DNA from 4 places in the Psychrobacillus sp. genome. Region 1 is predicted to be linked to each of the others. Evidence: riboswitches for the same ligand, from Rfam matches in the RefSeq annotation. Region 1 holds a riboswitch; each other region holds the start of a gene.
What was found. Region 1 has a riboswitch for S-adenosylmethionine ahead of AC06OU_RS10050 (5-methyltetrahydropteroyltriglutamate--homocysteine S-methyltransferase). Riboswitches for the same ligand answer to the same signal wherever they lie in the genome.

Region 1 (5,369 bases):
AAAATGTCTTTTTAATAGGGGAGGAAGAATAATGAAAAAGATGTTCACAACAATTGTTAGTTTACTGCTTGGAGGGGTAGCGGGTTTTACGATTACTTTTGCTATCATGAAGGGCAAAGATCAGGTTCGAGAAGCATGGGACCATCCTGTAAATCTGATTTTATATATTGTTTTGGCTGTGATCCTAACTCTTTTAGTAATCGTTCTTGTGTTTATAAGGAAGTTAAAAACAGTTAATTCCCAAACATTTGAAGGGGAACAAGAGGATTTAATGGAAGAGTACAAATACAAAAAGGTCGCTGATTTGGGCATAGCTGCTAATATTGCTCAAATCTTGTCTATATTAGCGGTTGCAGTTTCTATTCTAATGACGAACAATACAATTTTACAAATTGGTTTTATACTTTTGTTCTTAGTTAGCTGGATAACCCCAATGTTTAGTGCAAATTTTATAAAGACAAGTTATCCAGAAAGAAACCTTCCGAGCATCCATTCAAAGGATTATGAGCAACGGCTTATGGACTCTATGGATGATGGGGAGAAGTACGTGACTTTACAAGGACTTTATAAATCGCATCAATTATTCAACCTGTTTATGCCCACTGGTATTATATTAGCTGTTGCATTTTCTTACTTTAGCGAGCAATCTCAAATATTTTCTATAGTATTAATGTGCTTAGTCTTGGTGGTAGTGAACACAAGCTATTTAGTAGTTGTACGCAATAAATAAGGGGGATTTTAAAAATGACAACGGGACAATTGCTTTTATGGATAATAGGTTTATCTATACTTTTATATTTTATTATCAAGTGGGGAGTAAAAAATGGGATTAATGAGTCTATGTTAGTCTCAGAGGAAGCAAGAAGGAAATATCGACAGGAGCAAGAAGACAAGGTGCAAAGGTCTATAGACGATTTAAAGAACTAAGGTTTCGTATTTCGGTAAGCCACCACCACAGAAATCCAAGCAGCCATGATGGCTTATCTTTTATACTTGCTCGCTGTTTGTTTATTAAAATAAAAACTGATACCTGTCTCTAAAATAAGACAAGTATCAGCAACTTAGTTATCCTGCATGGGACCATGTAGTAGGGGTTCCTGCTTTTGGGCAGTTTGGAAAAGTAGAGCCAGCCTCTAGAAAAGCTTCATCTCCATCTTCATCCACATAGCGACCGGTTGTTAATACTTCCTGCCCTGAGCTGTGGGTATGACTTTCAGAGCGTTTCCAATACGTAACTACTTCCGTGTCGGGACAGGAAGGGAACTTCGAACCTTTTTCTAAAGTTCTAGTACTACCACACTCACACGTATAATTACCGGTTTCTTCTACGTCATCATCTGTTGTATATTCATAAACTTTACTCATCATACATTCCTCCCATATAGAACTGATATCTTATTTAAATAGATACCCTAACAGGCAAATGTAAAAACATTTCTACTAACGTTATTCACATGTGGGTAAGTCAGTTCCAGACATCCTTTGCTATTTGGACTACATGGCGAATTTTTGCCCATTGTTCCTCTTCAGTTAATATGTTTCCTTCCTCAGTAGAAGAAAATCCACATTGAGGACTCAAGCAAAGCTGTTCTTTTGGTACATATTTAGTAGCTTCTTCGATGCGAGCTTTAACTAATTCTTCTTCCTCTAGGTCTCCATGCTTAGACGTAATCAGCCCTAGGACAATATTTAAATCCTTTCGATTAACATGTCGTAAAGGCTCGAAACCACCAGAGCGCTCATCGTCAAATTCTAAAAATAAACCATCCACATGTAATCCACCGAATATAGTTTCTGATACTAACTCATAGCTTCCGCTTGTAATATAAGTGGATCGGAAATTTCCCCGACAAATATGCATGGTCACTAGCATATCGGCTGGTCTTTTAGAAATAGACTCATTAATAGCCCTTGCAGAAAGGGATAAGGCTTGCTCTAGCGATAACCCCCTGTCCTTTAAGGAAGCGAGGCCTTCCTCGGAAAAGGAGGTAGCCCATGAAGTATCATCAATCTGAAGATAAAGACAGCCCTCATCGTAAATTGCCTGGATAAACCCTTGATAAGCTGTGATTAAGTCAGAAAATAATTCCTCATCATTGTTATACACACCTTCCTCAATTGCAGCTCGGTAATAAAGCATGTTCGGACTAGGAATAGTAAATTTTACAACAGCATCCCCAGCTGCTTCTTTTAAAAACTTGAAATGCTCAATCATGTAATGGGTACTAAAGCCAATCTTTCCTGTCACCTTAATACCATGAGCTTTTGTTTGCACCCCTTTAAAGGAGAGTCCTTGATCGGTTTCATAAAATTCCACGCCATCTAGTCCGCTTAAAAAATCGAAATGCCACCATTTTCGACGAAATTCTCCATCTGTGATAGAAAGTAATCCAGCTTCCTTCTGTTTTTCTATGAGTTTAATAATCTCTTCATTTTCCACTAGAGTTAGCTGCTCTTGGGAAATTTCTTTTTGTTCAAATTGAGCCCTTGCTTGCTTTAAACGTTCCGGTCTCAGGAAGCTTCCAACGTGATCTGCTTTGAAAGGTGCTTTTACAAGTAATTGATTTGTCATATTAAATTCCTACCTTCTATTTATATTATGTTGCGATTACTACTGTCTATAAAATCAAATAAAAAGAGGGCTCGCTTCATAAGAAGAGAACCCTCAATATATATTGAAGTCATTCTTCTTATCTTCAAGACTTAATGTCTATTGGATTTAGCACCACACCTAAAAGGCTGGTTGCTGAGACATCATAGGGCCAATCCCTCCGTCTCTCTTGATAAGAAATAAAATATTAAATTGTCTAAATATAATAAAAATAAGTTTAACATGGGCTTTAAACAATTTCAAGGGCTACCTTACTTAGGGATAGCTACCCAGTGACCGTCGGATACCTCTACCAGCTTAGAATTCTTTAATTGATACTTGTCAGTAACATTAGACTCTTCCATGAGCACACGCTTTTTCTTGGCCTCTACTTTTGGGTCAGGGATTGGAATGGCTGCTAAGAGAGACTTAGTGTACGGATGCTGTGGATTAGTATAAAGCTCCTCACTTTCTGCTAGCTCTACAATTTTTCCAGAATACATGACAGCAACGCGATCACTTATATGTTTTACCATGGACAGGTCATGTGCGATAAATAAGTATGTCAGGCCTAGTCTGTGCTGTAAATCCTCCAAAAGCTCTACAATCTGTGCTTGTATAGAAACATCTAAAGCTGATAGAGGTTCGTCACAGACGATAAAATCAGGCTCAACCGCAAGTGCACGAGCGATACCTATACGTTGTCGCTGTCCACCAGAGAACTCATGTGGATAACGTAATGCATGCGAGGGCTCTAAGCCTACCAATTCTAGTAATTCCTCTACCCGCTTCTTTCTCTCCTCTGCATTTTTGCTCAGACGATGAATATCTAATGCCTGCCCAATAATGTCTAGCACCTTTAAACGAGGATTTAAGGAAGAGTAGGGGTCCTGGAAGATGATTTGCATATGCCGACGCATCGTTTTAAGCTCATTTTTACTTAAACGATTAATGGCCATTCCTTGATATAGCACATCTCCATCTGTAGGCTCATGCAATCGAAGAATCGCCCGACCGGTGGTAGATTTACCTGAGCCCGATTCTCCTACAAGACCAAGAGTTTCCCCGGGTTTTATAAAGAAGCTAATATCGTCAACCGCTTTTAAGACATTCCCGCGACTTACTTGAAAATGCTGTTTTAAAGATTTTACTTCTAGCAGCGGCTTTCCGTTTTCTAGCCCAATAGAACGAAGAGGAGGTTTCTTCGGCTTTTTCTTCTCGTCTAAACGAGGCAAGGCATTTAATAGTTTTTTCGTATAGTCATGCTTTGGGTTAGCAAAAATTTCTTCAGTAGTTCCCGTTTCAACGATTTCTCCATTTTTCATTACAGCTACACGGTCACACATTCCAGCGACAACTCCAAGGTCATGAGTGATTAAAATAATAGAGGTCCCAAAGCGCTTCTGCATATCCTTCATTAAATTCAATATTTGAGCTTGAATGGTCACGTCTAACGCAGTAGTTGGCTCATCCGCTATTAGTAGCGTGGGCTTACACGCTAAAGCAATGGCAATCATAACTCTTTGACGCATGCCACCAGAAAACTCATGCGGATATTGGTTATAACGTTCCTCACTATTTTTAATTCCTACAAGCTTGAGTAGCTCAATTGCTTGTGCCTTTCCCTCTTTTTTCGAGAGCTTTTGGTGCTTAATAAGGCTTTCTGCTATTTGAACGCCAATACGAATGGTTGGATTTAAGGAGGTCATCGGATCCTGAAAAATCATACTGATGTCTCTTCCTCTAATACCTTCCATTTCCTTCTCTGTTTTTGTGTGGAGTTGCTCCCCTAAAAACTCAATGGAACCATTTTTCATGAAGGAAGGAGGAGAGGGTAAAAGGCGCATAATGGAACGGGCCGTGACGCTTTTTCCACTTCCAGATTCTCCGACTATGCCCAATGTTTCTCCTTTTTTGACTTCAAAGCTAACCCCTCGAACAGCCTCAAATTCATTATCATTTGTTAAAAAGGAAATTTGTAAATCCTCTACTTTTAAAATAGTTTCCATGAAAACCACCTATCTGAATGAAATCTTCGTATTGTTTATAATTCATGCTCTGTTGTTAGAGAGCGTATATTTAAAGTAATATGAGCGGTTTCTACAAAAAAGAAGACTAAACACGCACATTAGTGGCGCATTTAACCCTACTCTAAATAGACTAAATAATTTGCGTTGACTTAATGGTAGTTCGAATCTATACTATACTATACCACTCGGATTTATACAATATAGAGAGGGGGGATTTAGTATGGGAAGAAAACTTTCTTCCAACGCATTTAGTTTTACCTACGAAAGACTACAACATCATTCCTTCTATAGTATTTTGTTATTTTTACTTGGTTTGCCGGTTCATATAATTACTTTTATACTCTTTTATTTAAAAAAACAGAAGGATCCTCATTCTTCCTTAAAAAGCGATTTAAAGTCTGCACTAGAGGCAAGGGGAGTACGAGAGGAACTGTACGAAGAGTATAAGGAACAATATGAACGAAAGCATACCTTTTTTAATGAAAAAATTAATAAAGAAAAAATGACGACGGAAGTAAATAAACTAGTAGAAGATCGAATAGAAAAGCTTGTATCTACTGAAATGGAAGAAATACATCAGTTAAAAGGCACGAAGCCTCTTACTTATACATCCTATTTTCAAAGTCTGTTAGAAAATACAACATTTCTCATTATTTCATTTATACCAGGCTTACTGATGTACCTTTTGTTAGGTATATATAGTAATGCGTTCAGTAAATTTATTTTTGAGAGACTTATTATGAGTATCT
Region 2 (4,421 bases), on a different contig from region 1:
GGATGAGCAGTTGGAGCTACTTGCTTCGGATGGAAAATTGATTAAACGACCTCTTGTATATAATGGACATAAGCTAACGCTTGGTTTTAAAGAAGAGCAGTTTGAAGACATGTGGAAAACCTCTTAAAGCACCTTGTATTTACTATCAAAATATGTGAATATTAAATAGAATGGATTAATTATTTGAGAGGGGTTTATTTATGAGCGTACCTAAAGATTTTAAGTACTCAGCTGAACATGAATGGGTAAAAAATGAGGACGGAAATGTCCGTATTGGAATTACTCATTTTGCACAATCTGAACTTGGAGATATCGTATTCGTTGAACTTCCACAAGTTGGCGATGAGATCAAGGCAGGAGACGCTTTTGGTAGCGTTGAATCCGTAAAAACTGTTTCAGAATTATATGCACCTATCAGTGGTAAAGTAGTAGAAGTAAATACTGAGCTAGAAGATAGCCCCGAATTTGTTAATGAATCACCTTATGAAAATGCATGGATGATCGTGGTTGAGCCTTCTGACGTATCAGAAGTGGACAGCTTATTATCTCCTGAAAAGTACGAAGAATTAATAGCAGAGTAATAATGAAAACGCCGGTTAATAATCGGCGTTTTTTTCATATAATAAAGGAAAGGATAAGTTGGGAGAGAAGCTAAATGGCACATGTATTTAGTGATAAAATAATTATCGTTGAGGGTAGGTCTGATAAGCTGCAATTATTAAGCCTTCTCGATGAATCTCCAGAAATTATATGTACTAATGGAACGATATCCGATGTAAAATTGGAGGAGCTATTAAGCCCTTATGATGGCTTGCCGATTTATGCTTTTCTAGATGCAGACAAATCCGGGGAACAAATTCGATCGGTCGTTAGGAAGGAGTATCCAGAGGCAATTCATTTGTATACGAACCCGACGTATGGCGAAGTAGCAAACACACCGGCGAAGGTTTTGGCATCTATATTAAAACGTGTTAATATTAAGGTGAAAAAAGAATTTTTACCTTAGGATGATGTGTATGAATGAATGGACTAGAGAACAATGGGATAGCGCTAAAAACAATTCAACACTTACCTTGTTTTATATCTATACGCCTATGTGTGGAACGTGTCAGGTAGCAAGTAAAATGATGAATGTTATTAAAGAAATGGTTACCTATCCAATTGGTCAGGCAAATATTAATTTTCTAGGTGATTTGGCGATAGAACAGGAAATTGAAAGCGTCCCTTGTCTTCTTATTACAAAACATGGGAAAGTGGAAAAGAAAATCTATGCTTTTCAATCAGTTCCTTACTTATTGGAAACAATAAAGGCTATTGACGAAGATGGAAACCTATGATAATATTCGTTATGTTGAAAACACAATTTAATAGTGTCGCTCTTATTAAGAGAGGTGGAGGGAAGTGCCCTTTGAAGCCCGGCAACCGTCATGAAAGTGAAATGGTGCCAAGTCACGCAAAGCTATAGCTTTGGGAAATGAGAGAATGGATGAACGTTATTTTAAATAGATAACATACACCCCTTCTGCTCTTTTGCAGAAGGGGTTTTTTATTAGGAAAGGTGGTCAGATTTACTTGATTAGTTTAAAAGAAGTTTCGAAAAGATTTATTACCAAGCAAGGAGAAATCGTTGCAGTTGATAGTGTAAATCTGGACATACAGCGTGGAGAAATTTTCGGGATTATTGGTTACAGTGGAGCGGGCAAGAGTACGCTAATACGATTGTTGAATGGGCTAGAAAAGCCATCTGACGGTCATATTACAGTGAACGGCCAGGAAATTACATCTATTAATGAGGACAAGCTTCGAAGCTTTCGTCAAAAAGTAAGCATGATCTTCCAGCATTTCAATTTACTTTGGTCGCGAACAGTCGCTGAAAATATAGCATTCCCATTAGAAATTGCAGGAGTTCCAAAGGAAAAAAGAAAAGCTAGAGTAGAAGAGCTTTTAAGCCTTGTTGGATTGGAGGGAAGAGGAGACTCTTACCCATCACAATTATCTGGAGGACAAAAGCAACGCGTAGGAATTGCCAGAGCGTTGGCTAATGGTCCAGAGGTATTGCTTTGTGATGAGGCAACATCTGCTCTTGACCCTGAAACAACCGACTCCATTTTAGACTTGCTCGTAAGCATTAATGAAAAACTCGGACTAACCATTGTGTTAATCACCCATGAGATGCAAGTTATTCAAAAGATCTGTAACCGAGTAGCAGTTATGGAAAATGGGCAAGTTGTAGAAGAGGGAGATGTGCTTGAGGTATTCCAAAAGCCACAACAGCCTATTACAAAGCGTTTCGTTTCTCAAATTTCTGATTCCAAAGAGCCGATTCAAACCATTCAAAACCTAGTTAAGCTTTATCCAAACGGCAAGCTAGTTAAGCTCGTTTTCGTTGGAGATACTACAGAGCAACCAATTCTTTCGAGATTAATCAAACAGTTCGATTTAGAGGTAAACATTGTCCAAGGGAATATCTCTCACACGAAAAGTGGAGCGTTCGGGACACTAATCCTGCAAATCGATGGAAATGAACAAGCGGTGGAAGATGCCATACAATTTATCCACTCGCAAAAAGTTAAAACTGAGGTGATCAACAATGATTGAATCGTTATTTCCAAATGTTGATTGGCCTAAAATGTGGGAAGCCACTATAGAAACCCTTTATATGACCGCAATTTCTACAGTCCTAACAGCAATCTTTGGTCTAATTTTAGGACTTTTATTGTTTTTGACAAGTCCACACCAGGCATGGGCAAATAAAATAGCAAACTGGTTGACCAGTGGAGTAGTTAATATTTTCCGTTCTATTCCTTTTATTATTTTAATCATTTTGTTGATACCATTTACAACGTTGTTGACGGGATCGATGCGTGGTCCGAATGCGGCCATCCCTGCATTAGTAATTGGAGCTGCTCCATTTTATGCCCGTATGGTTTTAATCGGATTACGAGAAATCGACAAGGGTGTTTTAGAGGCAGCTAAATCGATGGGTGCTAAAACCTCTACAATCATTTGGAAGGTTTTATTGCCAGAATCGATGCCAGCCTTAGTATCTGGTATTACCGTAACCTGTATTTCACTAGTTGGTTATACAGCGATGGCTGGAATTATTGGAGCTGGAGGACTTGGAAATCTAGCATTTCAAGATGGATTCCAACGTAGTCGCGAGGATGTAACATTTATTGCCACTATTTTAATATTAATCATCGTCTTTATTCTACAATGGATTGGCGATATTATTACTACAAAAATTGATAAAAGATAGGGAGAGATTGAAAATGAAAAAATTATTGGCTGGGGTTTTATTATCTGTTAGTGCATTAACGCTTGCTGCTTGTGGCGATGAGGATAGCGACAAATTAGTTGTTGGTGCCTCTAACGTACCGCACGCAGAGATTTTAGAGCAGGTAGTACCTATATTAGAAGAACAAGGCATTGAGCTACAAATTGAGACGTACCAAGATTATATACTACCAAATAAAGACCTTGATTCTGGTGACCTAGATGCCAATTACTTTCAACATGCTCCTTATCTAGAATCACAAATGAAGGATTTCGACTATGATTTCGTAAATGCTGGTGGTATCCATATCGAGCCGATTGGTCTTTACTCTAAAAAATATGATTCTATTGAAGAGCTTCCTGAAGGAGCAACTATCTTAATGAGTAATTCGGTTGCTGACCATGGCCGTGTGCTAGCAATGTTAGAAGCAGAGGGTCTAATCACACTTGCAGAGGGAGTCGACAAAACAGCTGCAGAAATCGGTGACATTGTAGACAACCCTAAAAACCTAGAATTCGATCCAAACTACGAAGCTGCTCTAATGGTTCAGTTATATGAAAACAATGAAGGCGACGCATTACTAATCAACTCAAACTACGCAATCGACGCTGGATTAAATCCATTAGAGGATGCAATCGCAATTGAAGACTCAGAATCTCCATACGTAAACCTAGTAGCGGTAAACGCAGGTGACGAAAAAGACGAGCGCATCAAAGCACTAGTAGAAGCACTAAAATCCCAGGAAATTCAAGATTTCATCTTAGAAGAATGGGGCGGAGCAGTAGTTCCGGTGAAATAATTTTAAATGAGAGTTTTGAAGCAAGCACCTGGTGTGCTTGCTTTTTTGTGGGGTGGTAAGAGTGCGTAAATTTGATGGTCGCCCATAAGCTAGTTGAAAGTGTCCCTTAAATGATTTGAAAGAGCCCATAACCCACTTGAAACTGACCCATAAATGAAAGAAAAGCGCCCATAAAGGTGGGAATCGCCCATAAACTAGCGGAAAGTGTCCCATAAAGGGTTTGAAAAAGCCCATAAACCAGTTGAAACTGACCCATAAATGAAATAAAAGCGCCCATAAACGTGAGAAACGCCCATAAGCTAGTGGAAAGTGTCCCATAAAAGGTTTAAAAGAGCCCATAAACCA
Region 3 (5,369 bases), on a different contig from region 1:
CTCCACCAGCAGATGATCGAATATAACCAAAGGGACCAGCCTCTAATGTTTCTTTTGCAGCCTTCTCTAATTCGTTAAAGTCAATTGGGTACTGTTCATTATTATCTATATTACCCAATAGTAGGTCATTATTTTTAGCGTTGCTCAATGTATTCACCTCTCGTGGAGTGCTAGTTTAAAACTTTCTTAATATGAATGGATTTCTTAATTAGTCCTTTTTTAATCTTGCAGCTAGTCGGTTGCCGAGAGATTGAATGCCTTGAACTAAAATAATTAAGATCACTACTATGACATACATAACATCCGTTTCATAACGTAAATGTCCATAACGATAAGCTAAATCTCCTAAACCACCAGCGCCGACCATGCCAGCCATTGCAGTTGCTCCTATTAATCCTACCGTTGCAATCGTTAATCCTAATATGATAGATGGTCGTGCCTCTCGCAGTAGCACATGCCATATAATGTAACGTGTTTTAATCCCCATGGCTGTATAAGCTTCAATTACTCCATTTTGAACTTCCAAAAGTGCGGACTCCATCAGACGAGCGATGTAGGGCGCTGTATAGATAACTAGTGGAACGATAACACCTTTCACTCCGATTGTCGTACCTACAAGGAATTTCGTAAATGGTAGGATGAAAAATAATAGAATGATAAATGGTATAGAACGAATAACATTTATGAGAAGGTTACTTAACTGGTAAACGATTGCATTTTGTAATGCTTGCCCAGGTCTCGTTAAAACAATCAGTATACCTAAGGGAATACCGATTAGGATGGAGATTAACAAAGAAATCCCGACCATTTGGAATGTTTCTATGGTGGCTTTTCCGATTAATGGGAGCCATTGATTGGTAAATTGTTCAATCCCACTCATGAGTGCACCTCCAAGTTTTCTGTTTCAACACCGCGTTCGTTTAAAAATTGGATTGCAGACTGTACTTGGTCCGGGTCTCCGACTAAATGGATGACAATATTACCAACAATCCCATTTTTCAACTCAATGATATTGGCGGTTAATATATTAGGCTGGACTTCAAATCTTTGGCTAACCTCTGCTAATAAGGGCTTACCCGTGCTCTCACCAACGAATGTTAAACGTGTAACAGCACCCGTTACATGGAGCTGAGAAATTAGAGAAGGGGATAGATTTCGTTGACTGATTGTGCTTAAAAACTTCTTTGTAGTTGGATGCTTTGGCTTTGTAAAAAGGTTAATCGCAGTGTTTGCTTCAACAACCTCTCCTTTTTCCATTACATACACATGATCACATATTTTTTGAATGACATTCATCTCATGGGTGATTAGTAGAATAGTGATACCCAACTCTTTATTTATTTTTAATAGCAAATCCAAAATGGAATCAGTAGTTTCAGGATCCAATGCACTTGTTGCTTCATCGCTTAATAGTACTTCGGGTTCCTGTGCAAGGGCTCTTGCTATTGCGACACGTTGTTTTTGCCCTCCTGAAAGCTGGTTTGGATAGCTTTTATACTTATCAGATAAACCAACTATTTCTAAGTATTTTTCTACTCTACTTTTTACTTCTGTCTTGTCATAGCCGAGTAGCTTTAATGGAATGGCAATATTATCATAAACAGTTGCTGTTTTTAGAAGGTTAAATCCTTGAAAGATCATTCCTATTTTATTTCGTACCATACGTAGCTTCGCCGGGGGAAGGGGGGTAATGTTATTGCCGTTTATGTATACTTTTCCGGATGTTGGTTTCTCTAATAGATTGACACAGCGAATGAGCGTACTTTTCCCTGCACCGCTATAGCCTATAACTCCATGAATCTCACCTTTTTTTACGTGTATGCTTACGTTATTAACAGCCTTAACCGTACTGCTTTTACTGTTGAATTCTTTTGTAATATTTTCTAAAACTATCATGAATGATCTTCCTTTCTAAAAAAACGCCGGCAGACATAGATGCCGGCGCTTTTCTTGATATCAAGCTCCGGCGCCTTGCCCCTCGGGGTCAAATGGTCAAAACCTATTTCTGCGCAAACTCGTCGTAAAAAGAGCGTTTGCGGTAGGAAAAGAGCTGCCTCTTCACTTTTTAGCCATTTGCCTGTCGGGGCAGGGATAGGCGCCTATGCTTTTCTTGATGTCTAGCTCCGGCGCCTTGCCCCTCGGGGTCAAATAGGAAAATACTCCGGTGGCAGTGGACCTGCCTCCTCGCATTTTCCCATTTGCCTGTCGGGGCAGAGATAGGCGCCTGCGCTTTTCTTATTTACCAACCTGCTAGTGCAGAGCCTTGGAATTCTTCTTCAATAAATTCTCTAACTTCGTCTGAATGGTATGCTTTAATGAATTTTTGAATGGCAGGGTCATTTTCATTTTCCTTACGAACAACAATATGGTTAACGTATGGTGAATCTGCTGACTCTAACAAAATAGATTCTTCTCCAGGGTTAATACCAGCTTCCAAAGCATAATTGGAATTGATTGCTGCTGCATCGACTTCACTAAGCTGTTTTACTATTTGAGCAGCCTCTAATTCTATAAACTCAAGGTTTTTAGGATTTTCTTCAATGTCTTGAATAGAAGCATTTCCTTTCTTACCTTCTTTAACTTTGATAAAACCATTCACTTCTAAGATGTCTAAAGCACGTGCTCCTTGTGTCGGATCGTTTGGTAGCCCAAAAGTTGCTCCATCAGGCAATTCATCGAAGGATGAATACTTTTCAGAATAAACGCCCATTGGAAGTAAAATAGTCTCAGCAACTGGTACTAGCTCTGTATCATTATTTTCGTTGAATGAGTCAAGAAAAGGTAGAGTTTGATAACTATTTGCGTCCAAGCTTCCTTCATCAAGAGCTGTGTTTGGAAGTACGAAATCTGAAAAAGCCTTAATCTCAATTTCTAGACCGTCACGTGCTGCAACTTCCGCAACAACCTCAGTAACTTGTTCATGTGGACCTGACGTAACGCCAACTACTAATTTATTTTCATCTAATGGTCCTGATGTAGCATCATCACCACAAGCCGAGAGCAACCCTGTTAATAAAACTCCTGATAACACTAAGCTAAATTTCTTCATTGTAATTCCTCCTGAATATGTATTAATAAAAACGAATAAATATAAAAGCCTCTCTTTCAAAAGAAAGAGAGGCACACAAATATGTATTGTCCTCTCTTATCTTCCAAAACAAAATGTTTTGCAGGATTTAGCACCTTTCTATACTTTTTTAGTATAGATGGTTGCCGAGCTTCAACGGGCCAGTCCCTCAGCTACTCTTGATAAGAGATAATAATCTATTAAGTTTTTCGTTTTTACTATAGAAAAAATTTACTACACTACTCTATTGAAGTCAATAGTTATTTTAACATTTGTATAATTGTTTAGAAAAATTCAAATACAAAATTATATAAATAATTATACATAAGTGAGTGATTTGGAAATACTAAGATGTAAGCATTTAAAAGCTTTACATTTAGCTTTACACTTTATTTTTATGGTTATGTTAAAGGTAAGGGGTGATTTAAAAATGCACATAAAAAGTGATCTGGAAAATGTTTCTCCAAGCTCACTTTTTATGTGCATTTTATACTACTATTTTAATTAAGTAATGCAAGTTTTGCTTTAGATGGCGTTTCATACTTTACAGAAACTCCATTTAACATGGTATTGTTTTGTACAATATAATACCCACCACCTAGACCATACATGGGAACATATCCATCAAGTGGTTGTTTAGCTGAATACACTCGGAATTCTTCGTTAGGCATTAATTGTCGGATAGGTTCAAGACCAGGTTCGCCACCATCAACACTATTAATTACCTTAAATAAAGTAGTTTCCTTAAGGATTGTAACTTTTCCGATTTGTCCTGCTTTAAGTTCCGTTTTCCCCCACATAACTTTTGTAGAAGAATCTACTAGTAATGCAAGTTTTGCTTTAGAAGGCGTTTCATACTTCAAAGCACTGTACATATGGACAAACAATCCGTCCCCTAGACCGTATTCTCCTCCGTATAAATCTGTACGGTATGTATAGACACGATACTCTCCACCTGCTGGTAACACTTTTCCTCTAGAGCCATCCGCCTTATATGTCGCCACATCTGCGTAAAGTGTTACTTTACCAATCTGCCCTTTTTTTAATTCCGTTTTCCCCCACATAACTTGTGTAGAAGAATCTACTAGTAATGCAAGTTTTGCTTTAGAAGGCGTTTCATACTTCAAAGCACTGTACATATTGACAAACAATCCGTCCCCTAGACCGTATTCTCCTCCGTATATATCTGTACGAAATGTATAGACACGATACTCTCCACCTGCTGGTAACACCTTTCCTCTAGAGCCATCAGGCTTATATGTTGCTACATCTGCGTAAAGTGTTACTTTACCAATCTGACCTTTTTTTAATTCTGTTTTCCCCCACATAACTTGTGTAGATGAAGCTTCTGATGTGATGGAGAAGGTAAACATCGCTACTAAAGTAAATACAATCGCTATAAATATATTTTTTTTCATTTTTTACCTCCTACAATAATTAACCAATTATAACATAAAATACATTCCTGTTTTGATATAAATTAATATAGGTTTCGAGTTCATTAAACTAACCTCGAGCGTTAGTTTAAATACATTCTTTCACAAATTCTTTAATACCAACTGATTAATTTAAAAGGAGAAACTGATTTACTTGTTAAAAAAGCTGTAGCTTTTCTATTCTTTCAACCGCTTCGACGAGTCTATCCTCATCAACTAATAGCCCAACCCGAACATAACCTTCTCCATGCTTACCGAAGCCATTTCCAGCAGCGACTGCAACATCAGCTTTTTCTAAAAGAAGGTCTGCAAATTCCTCGCTAGTATAGCCGTTTGGAACTGGAAGCCAAGCAAAGAAAGAGCCTTCTGGAGCTTTTACGTTCCATCCAATTTTTCTACATGCCTCTATGAAAATATTTCTTCTTTTTTCATAGAGTGCGACTAATTCGTCCACACATTCTTGAGAGCCGTTTAAAGCCTCGGCGGCTGCAGACTGAACCGCAGGGAAGAGACTGACAAAAAGATGATCTTGCATAATATTAATAGCTTCAATAATTTTAGAGTTACCGACAGCAAAGCCTACACGCCATCCAGCCATATTATATGTTTTAGAGAGTGTATACATTTCAATACCGATTTCCTTTGCACCCTTTGCTTCTAAAAAGCTAACTGGTTTTTTTCCATTAAACCCAATACCTCCATACGCAAAGTCATGTACAACGGCTATATCATTTTCCTTCGCTAAATCTACCGTTTCTTGAAAAAATTCTAAAGTGGCAGAAGCTCCAGTGGGATTATTAGGATAATTTAAATACATTAGTTTAGCAGCTTCTTTTTGTTCTGTAGAAAGCTGCTCGTAATCTGGC
Region 4 (5,369 bases), on a different contig from region 1:
TCCAGTATTGAAGTGAAATCCATTAAGATTGATACTGTGGTGGATCATCCTTATATTGAACATGGGATCAATCTTTCAGGTACGATTTATATTGATGGAGTTCATGACTACGAGCAAATCGAGAATATTAAGTTAGAAGTCTTTAAAGTGATTAATGGAGAAGCTCCCAAAGTTGTTTCCAAGCATTCTATAGAATTGGTAGGCACAGTAGCTTCAAAGGATATGCAAATGATTCCTTTTGAAATCATGCCAGATGAAAGATGGCTTCCAGATGGTGCAGAGGAAATGACAACGCTTATATTACGAACAACTGTATTATTTGAAAATGGCTCAGAATATAATGACGAAGATGAAATACACTTTGACATTGAAGAATAATTAGCAAAAGAACCAGCATTTTTATGCTGGTTTTTTTGTGGATAAAATAAGTTCATTAGACCATTCTATATGAAAAGGATTTGTAGCTGTTTATTTTTTAGCTGCAGTATCAAAAGGAGTATTTCATGAAAAAAATTATAGTTATATTTATACTTACTTTGTTAACTTTAACTGCCTGTGGAGAAAATCGTACATCAAACGAAGATCCTCCACCAGAAATCATTGAAAATAATAGACAAAGTATTGGGCCTGAATCCGGAAATGCAGAGGTCAATAAAGAGAATGATGAAGGAATGCCAAATACGAATGAGTTGAATGATCCTGGCTTAGAGGGATTAGAAGGCTACGAATAAATAAAAATTCACATTGTACGAAATAATGGAATATGTTAAAATAATCTTACATTAATGGACGGAGGTGAAGGAAGAATGAAAAACACTGTGAATGCACATGGATTTATATTGGAATTTTTATCCACATCCTGTGCGATTACTCATGGATTTGCTACTAACGGGACCAGTCTGTCCTTTTTTAGACAATTACATGAAATTCACAGCTGATAAGCCATTCTTTCTGAACCACATTAGAAGACTGCTCGCTTATTCGAGCAGTCTTTTTGTATGCAGAAAAATGCTTCCAGCAATAATTTGGAGAGGAAGCGAAACATAATGATATGCAAAATACAAGAAATAAGTAAAATGCTTGGTGGGAATCTTATATTTGAGGACCTGTCATTAGATATTAAATTGGGGGACAAATTAGGAATAGTTGGACGGAATGGAAGTGGGAAAACAACGCTATTTAAGCTAATAGCGGGTATCGAAAAACCTGATCATGGAATAATCACTTTTAAAAAGGGGGCGAAAATAGGATATTTAGCCCAAATTCCTACTTTTTCAGAAAGCGTTAAAGGTAAAGACCTTTTATATGATGCTTTCGAGGATACCATGCAACTACAGAAAAAGATGAGTATACTTGAAAACGAACTAGCAGTGGGAAATGCTGAGGCGATGGAAAAACTTCTAAAGCAGTATGGAGACATACAGGAAGAATTCACGTTACAGGGCGGATATACCATTGATTCCGAAATTGATAAAGTAGTTGAAGGGCTACAGCTAGGTGGTTTTATAGAACAGCCATTTTCAAGTTTAAGTGGTGGTGAGCAAACTAAAATAATGCTTGGACAGCTACTATTAACCAAGCCAGACCTTTTACTGTTGGATGAGCCGACTAATCATTTGGATTTGTTTGCAATAGAGTGGTTAGAGGAGTATTTGGTTAGTTATACAGGAACAGTTGTTATTATTTCACATGACCGATATTTTTTACATAAGGTAGTTACAAAAGTTGCAGATCTTGAGGATGGTATGCTTACGAAATATCATGGTAATTATTCTTCTTTTCTAATCGAAAAGGAAGAAAAACTTACTCGTGAATTTCAACAGTATGAGGAACAACAAAAAAAGATAAAGAAAATGAGAGAAGCGATAAAAAGATTAAGGATATGGGCTAACCAAGCAGTTCCTCCAAATGCAAGTTTACACCGTCAGGCGAGGAATATGGAACGGGCACTAGAGCGGATGGAAAAGGTTCGTAAACCTCTAATAGACCCTAAGAAAATGAGTCTATCTTTTGATGCGGCACCCCGAAGCGGAAAAGAAGTTGTCATAATGGAAGAGGCTTTCAAAAGCTTTGGTGAAAAAATGTTATTAAACAGTGCAGAACTTCATGTATATTGGAAGGACCGTCTTGCAATCGTTGGTAGGAATGGAACAGGTAAAACTACCATTTTGAATATTCTCAGAGGAGTAGAGTTAATTGACTCGGGTGAAGCACGATTTGGTAGTAATGTTCGCCAAGGATATCTTTCTCAACATTTCGAAATAACAGATCCCAAAGCTCGCTTGATAGATATTTTTAGAGCTGAAGTAAATGTGGCAGAGGGAGAGGCCCGACACATTTTAGCGAAGTTTATGTTTTATGGGGCGGATGTTTTTAAAAGAATTGCTGATTTAAGTGGAGGAGAAAGAATGCGACTCCGTCTTGCTCAGCTAATGCATCAAGACATAAATTGTCTAATATTAGATGAGCCAACGAATCATCTTGATATTGATTCACGAGAGGTATTAGAGGAAGCGCTAGATGATTTTACTGGGACTATTATTGCAGTATCTCACGATAGATATTTTCTAAATAAACTATTTCCAAGGACTGCTTGGCTAGAGCATGGCGTGCTTACCACATTTGAAGGTCCTTATGAATGGGCAAGGGAAAAATGGAATGAGTTCTGCTCAAAAGAAAATACTATGAAAAAAGTAATCAATCAGCCCTTAAAAGAAGCAACACCTGTCAAACAACAAAAGGAAATTCCTCTGGAAAAACGAATAAGTGATCTCGAAAATGTTCTAGATGAGCTAACTAAACAAATTAGCATAGAGAATGATTGGGGAAATTATGAGGCATTAAGCTTGGAAAAACTTCGGGTAGAGGAGCAATTGGAGCAATTATTAGAGAAATGGCTAGATTTAGCAGAATGACCAGAATACTTCTCAAAATAGGTTGATATAAGTAATAGAGCATGCTAATATGATTTATTAATGAATAATTTAAATAATTTAATATTCTTATCAAGAGAAGTGGAGGGATTAGGCCCTGTGATACTTCGGCAACCTCTGTTATACAGAAAGGTGCTAATTCCTAACAAGACGATCTTGGAAGATAAGAGCTAGCTAGCAAATTCTTGCCTCTCTTTTCTTACATGGAAAGAGGGGTATTTATTTTAATAGCCGCCTTGCTCCTGGTCGCTTTCTTACTTTTTTGTGGGGCGAAATCACAGGTGCTCTTGCGCATTTCATTGGGAGGGGAAAGTCATTGCCTATAAATATTCCGAAACAATTACCTGCAGCTAAGCTGTTAAAAGAAGAGAAAATTTTTCTCATGGATCAAGAGCGTGCCTACAGGCAGGACATCCGTCCACTTAACATTATTATTTTTAATCTAATGCCTGAGAAGGAAAAAACGGAGCTTCAGCTATTAAGACTTCTAGGAAATACTCCTATACAAGTGAATATAACCTTTATGAATACAGCAACGCATGAATCCAAGAATGCTAGCAAAACCCATTTGGATACTTTCTACACGACATTTGATCAAATAAGAGAAAAAAAGTTTGATGGGATGATTATAACTGGTGCTCCAGTAGAACAGTTGCCATTTGAGGAGGTCGATTACTGGAATGAAATGAAGGAAATAATGGAATGGTCTAAATCCAATGTCACCTCCACGTTACATATTTGTTGGGGGGCGCAGGCTGCACTGTATTATCATTTTGGTATAGATAAATTCTCACTTTCTCAAAAATGCTCAGGAGTGTATCGGCATATATTAACTAACCAAGTGGAGAATTTAATAAGAGGATTTAATGAAGAGTTTAATGCTCCCGTATCTCGTTACACTTCTGTATCTGAAGAAGAAATAGAAAAGGATGAGCGACTAACTATTTTATCTACGTCGGAGGAAGCAGGTGTGTTTCTTGTAAAATCTAACGACAATAAAATGGTGATGGTCACTGGTCATTTAGAGTATGATGCACACACATTAGCAGAGGAATATCATAGAGACATAACTAGAGGAATAGATATAGAGATGCCCAAATACTATTTCCCAAATAACAACCCCTCAAATAAGCCATTAAATACATGGAGGGCACATACACATTTATTGTTTTCTAATTGGTTGAATTACTATGTTTATCAGGCTACTCCTTATAACTGGGAGTAAATAGAAGAAATATATATGAGTCAATTTTATTAAAACAAAAATTATGAAATTGACTTATATAAACTCCTGTTTAAATATTCAGGAGTTTTTTATTGATTTTAGTTTTATTTATTCAAATATTAGGGAAGACAAAATTGAAGAGACATTGTATTTTGTTGATACACATATTTATAAAAGTATGGATTTTCAATTTATTGGAAGTGGGGTTATGTCTATGAGTTTGACACCAAAACAAAGAATCGAGTTACATGGTTTTAATAATCTGACGAAAACACTAAGCTTTAATATGTATGATATTTGTTATACAAGGACGAAGGAAGAAAGGGAAAAATATATTGAATACATTGATGAGCAATATAACGCTGAGCGTCTAACCAATATATTAACAAAAGTGTCCGACATTATAGAAGCTAATATTTTAAACATAGCTCAACAGGACTACGAGCCACAGGGTGCAAGTGTGACCATATTAGTGTCAGAAGGACCCGTGGATCAAACACCAATAGAATCATTTAAGCAATCCCCAGGGCCAATACCAGAGGTCGTTCTTGGTCATCTAGACAAAAGTCATATTACCGTTCATACTTATCCTGAATATCATCCAGATGAAGGAATTAGTACGTTTCGAGCAGATATTGATATATCAACCTGTGGAGAAATTTCTCCGTTAAAAGCTCTAAATTATCTAATACATTCCTTCGAAACAGATGTAATGGTCATGGATTACCGAGTGAGGGGATTCACGAGAGACGTGAAGGGTCATAAATTATTCATTGACCACGATATTAATTCCATTCAAAATTATATTCCGGATGCCTTGCAGGAATATTACCATATGATTGATGTGAATGTTTATCAGGAAAATATTTTTCATACCAAATGTAAGCTTAAACAATTTGATTTGAATAACTACCTCTTCGGTTACAAGGAAGACGAGCTATCCAATGAAGAGAAAATCTCTATTACCAAAAAGCTTAAAACAGAAATGGATGAAATATTTTACGCCAAAAACATGACACGAACCGAATAACATTAAGCTCTAAGCGTTACCATAAGCCGTTGTCCCTTGGAGTAGACTCAAGTTTAAAAAATGAATATTAAATCATCTAGAATAGCAGAGCAATTCGCATAGAATTTGCTCTGTTTTTTTATTTATCGTTTTCTTATAAAGACCCCAACTAATAATAAATCTATTTACCTTTTTTCCTACA

Region 2: another riboswitch for S-adenosylmethionine. It lies ahead of AC06OU_RS00990 (methionine ABC transporter ATP-binding protein); the one in region 1 lies ahead of AC06OU_RS10050 (5-methyltetrahydropteroyltriglutamate--homocysteine S-methyltransferase).
Region 3: another riboswitch for S-adenosylmethionine. It lies ahead of AC06OU_RS00550 (MetQ/NlpA family ABC transporter substrate-binding protein); the one in region 1 lies ahead of AC06OU_RS10050 (5-methyltetrahydropteroyltriglutamate--homocysteine S-methyltransferase).
Region 4: another riboswitch for S-adenosylmethionine. It lies ahead of metA (homoserine O-acetyltransferase MetA); the one in region 1 lies ahead of AC06OU_RS10050 (5-methyltetrahydropteroyltriglutamate--homocysteine S-methyltransferase).

What each region holds. Positions count from the first base shown of each region.
Region 1 is NZ_JBAEAP010000338.1:3,323-8,691, reverse strand. It holds gene AC06OU_RS10070 (helix-turn-helix transcriptional regulator) at 1-32, shown strand, start outside; gene AC06OU_RS10065 (DUF3169 family protein) at 32-730, shown strand; gene AC06OU_RS10060 (DUF6019 family protein) at 745-927, shown strand; gene AC06OU_RS10055 (hypothetical protein) at 1,066-1,365, opposite strand; gene AC06OU_RS10050 (5-methyltetrahydropteroyltriglutamate--homocysteine S-methyltransferase) at 1,466-2,572, opposite strand; SAM riboswitch class I at 2,688-2,790, opposite strand; gene AC06OU_RS10045 (ABC transporter ATP-binding protein) at 2,863-4,599, opposite strand; gene AC06OU_RS10040 (ABC transporter permease subunit) at 4,841-5,369, shown strand, end outside.
Region 2 is NZ_JBAEAP010000034.1:11-4,431, reverse strand. It holds gene AC06OU_RS01010 (arsenate reductase family protein) at 1-127, shown strand, start outside; gene gcvH (glycine cleavage system protein GcvH) at 201-581, shown strand; gene AC06OU_RS01000 (toprim domain-containing protein) at 656-1,006, shown strand; gene AC06OU_RS00995 (thioredoxin family protein) at 1,017-1,337, shown strand; SAM riboswitch class I at 1,377-1,481, shown strand; gene AC06OU_RS00990 (methionine ABC transporter ATP-binding protein) at 1,573-2,598, shown strand; gene AC06OU_RS00985 (methionine ABC transporter permease) at 2,591-3,259, shown strand; gene AC06OU_RS00980 (MetQ/NlpA family ABC transporter substrate-binding protein) at 3,273-4,076, shown strand.
Region 3 is NZ_JBAEAP010000021.1:385-5,753, reverse strand. It holds gene AC06OU_RS00565 (alpha-hydroxy-acid oxidizing protein) at 1-148, opposite strand, end outside; gene AC06OU_RS00560 (methionine ABC transporter permease) at 209-880, opposite strand; gene AC06OU_RS00555 (methionine ABC transporter ATP-binding protein) at 877-1,896, opposite strand; gene AC06OU_RS00550 (MetQ/NlpA family ABC transporter substrate-binding protein) at 2,240-3,049, opposite strand; SAM riboswitch class I at 3,143-3,256, opposite strand; gene AC06OU_RS00545 (hypothetical protein) at 3,568-4,485, opposite strand; partial or broken gene AC06OU_RS00540 (aminotransferase class I/II-fold pyridoxal phosphate-dependent enzyme) at 4,661-5,369, opposite strand, start outside.
Region 4 is NZ_JBAEAP010000163.1:5,673-11,041, forward strand. It holds gene AC06OU_RS04870 (sporulation protein) at 1-378, shown strand, start outside; gene AC06OU_RS04875 (hypothetical protein) at 504-731, shown strand; gene AC06OU_RS04880 (RAxF-45 family protein) at 807-938, shown strand; gene abc-f (ribosomal protection-like ABC-F family protein) at 1,047-2,915, shown strand; SAM riboswitch class I at 3,000-3,103, shown strand; gene metA (homoserine O-acetyltransferase MetA) at 3,250-4,158, shown strand; gene speD (adenosylmethionine decarboxylase) at 4,373-5,188, shown strand.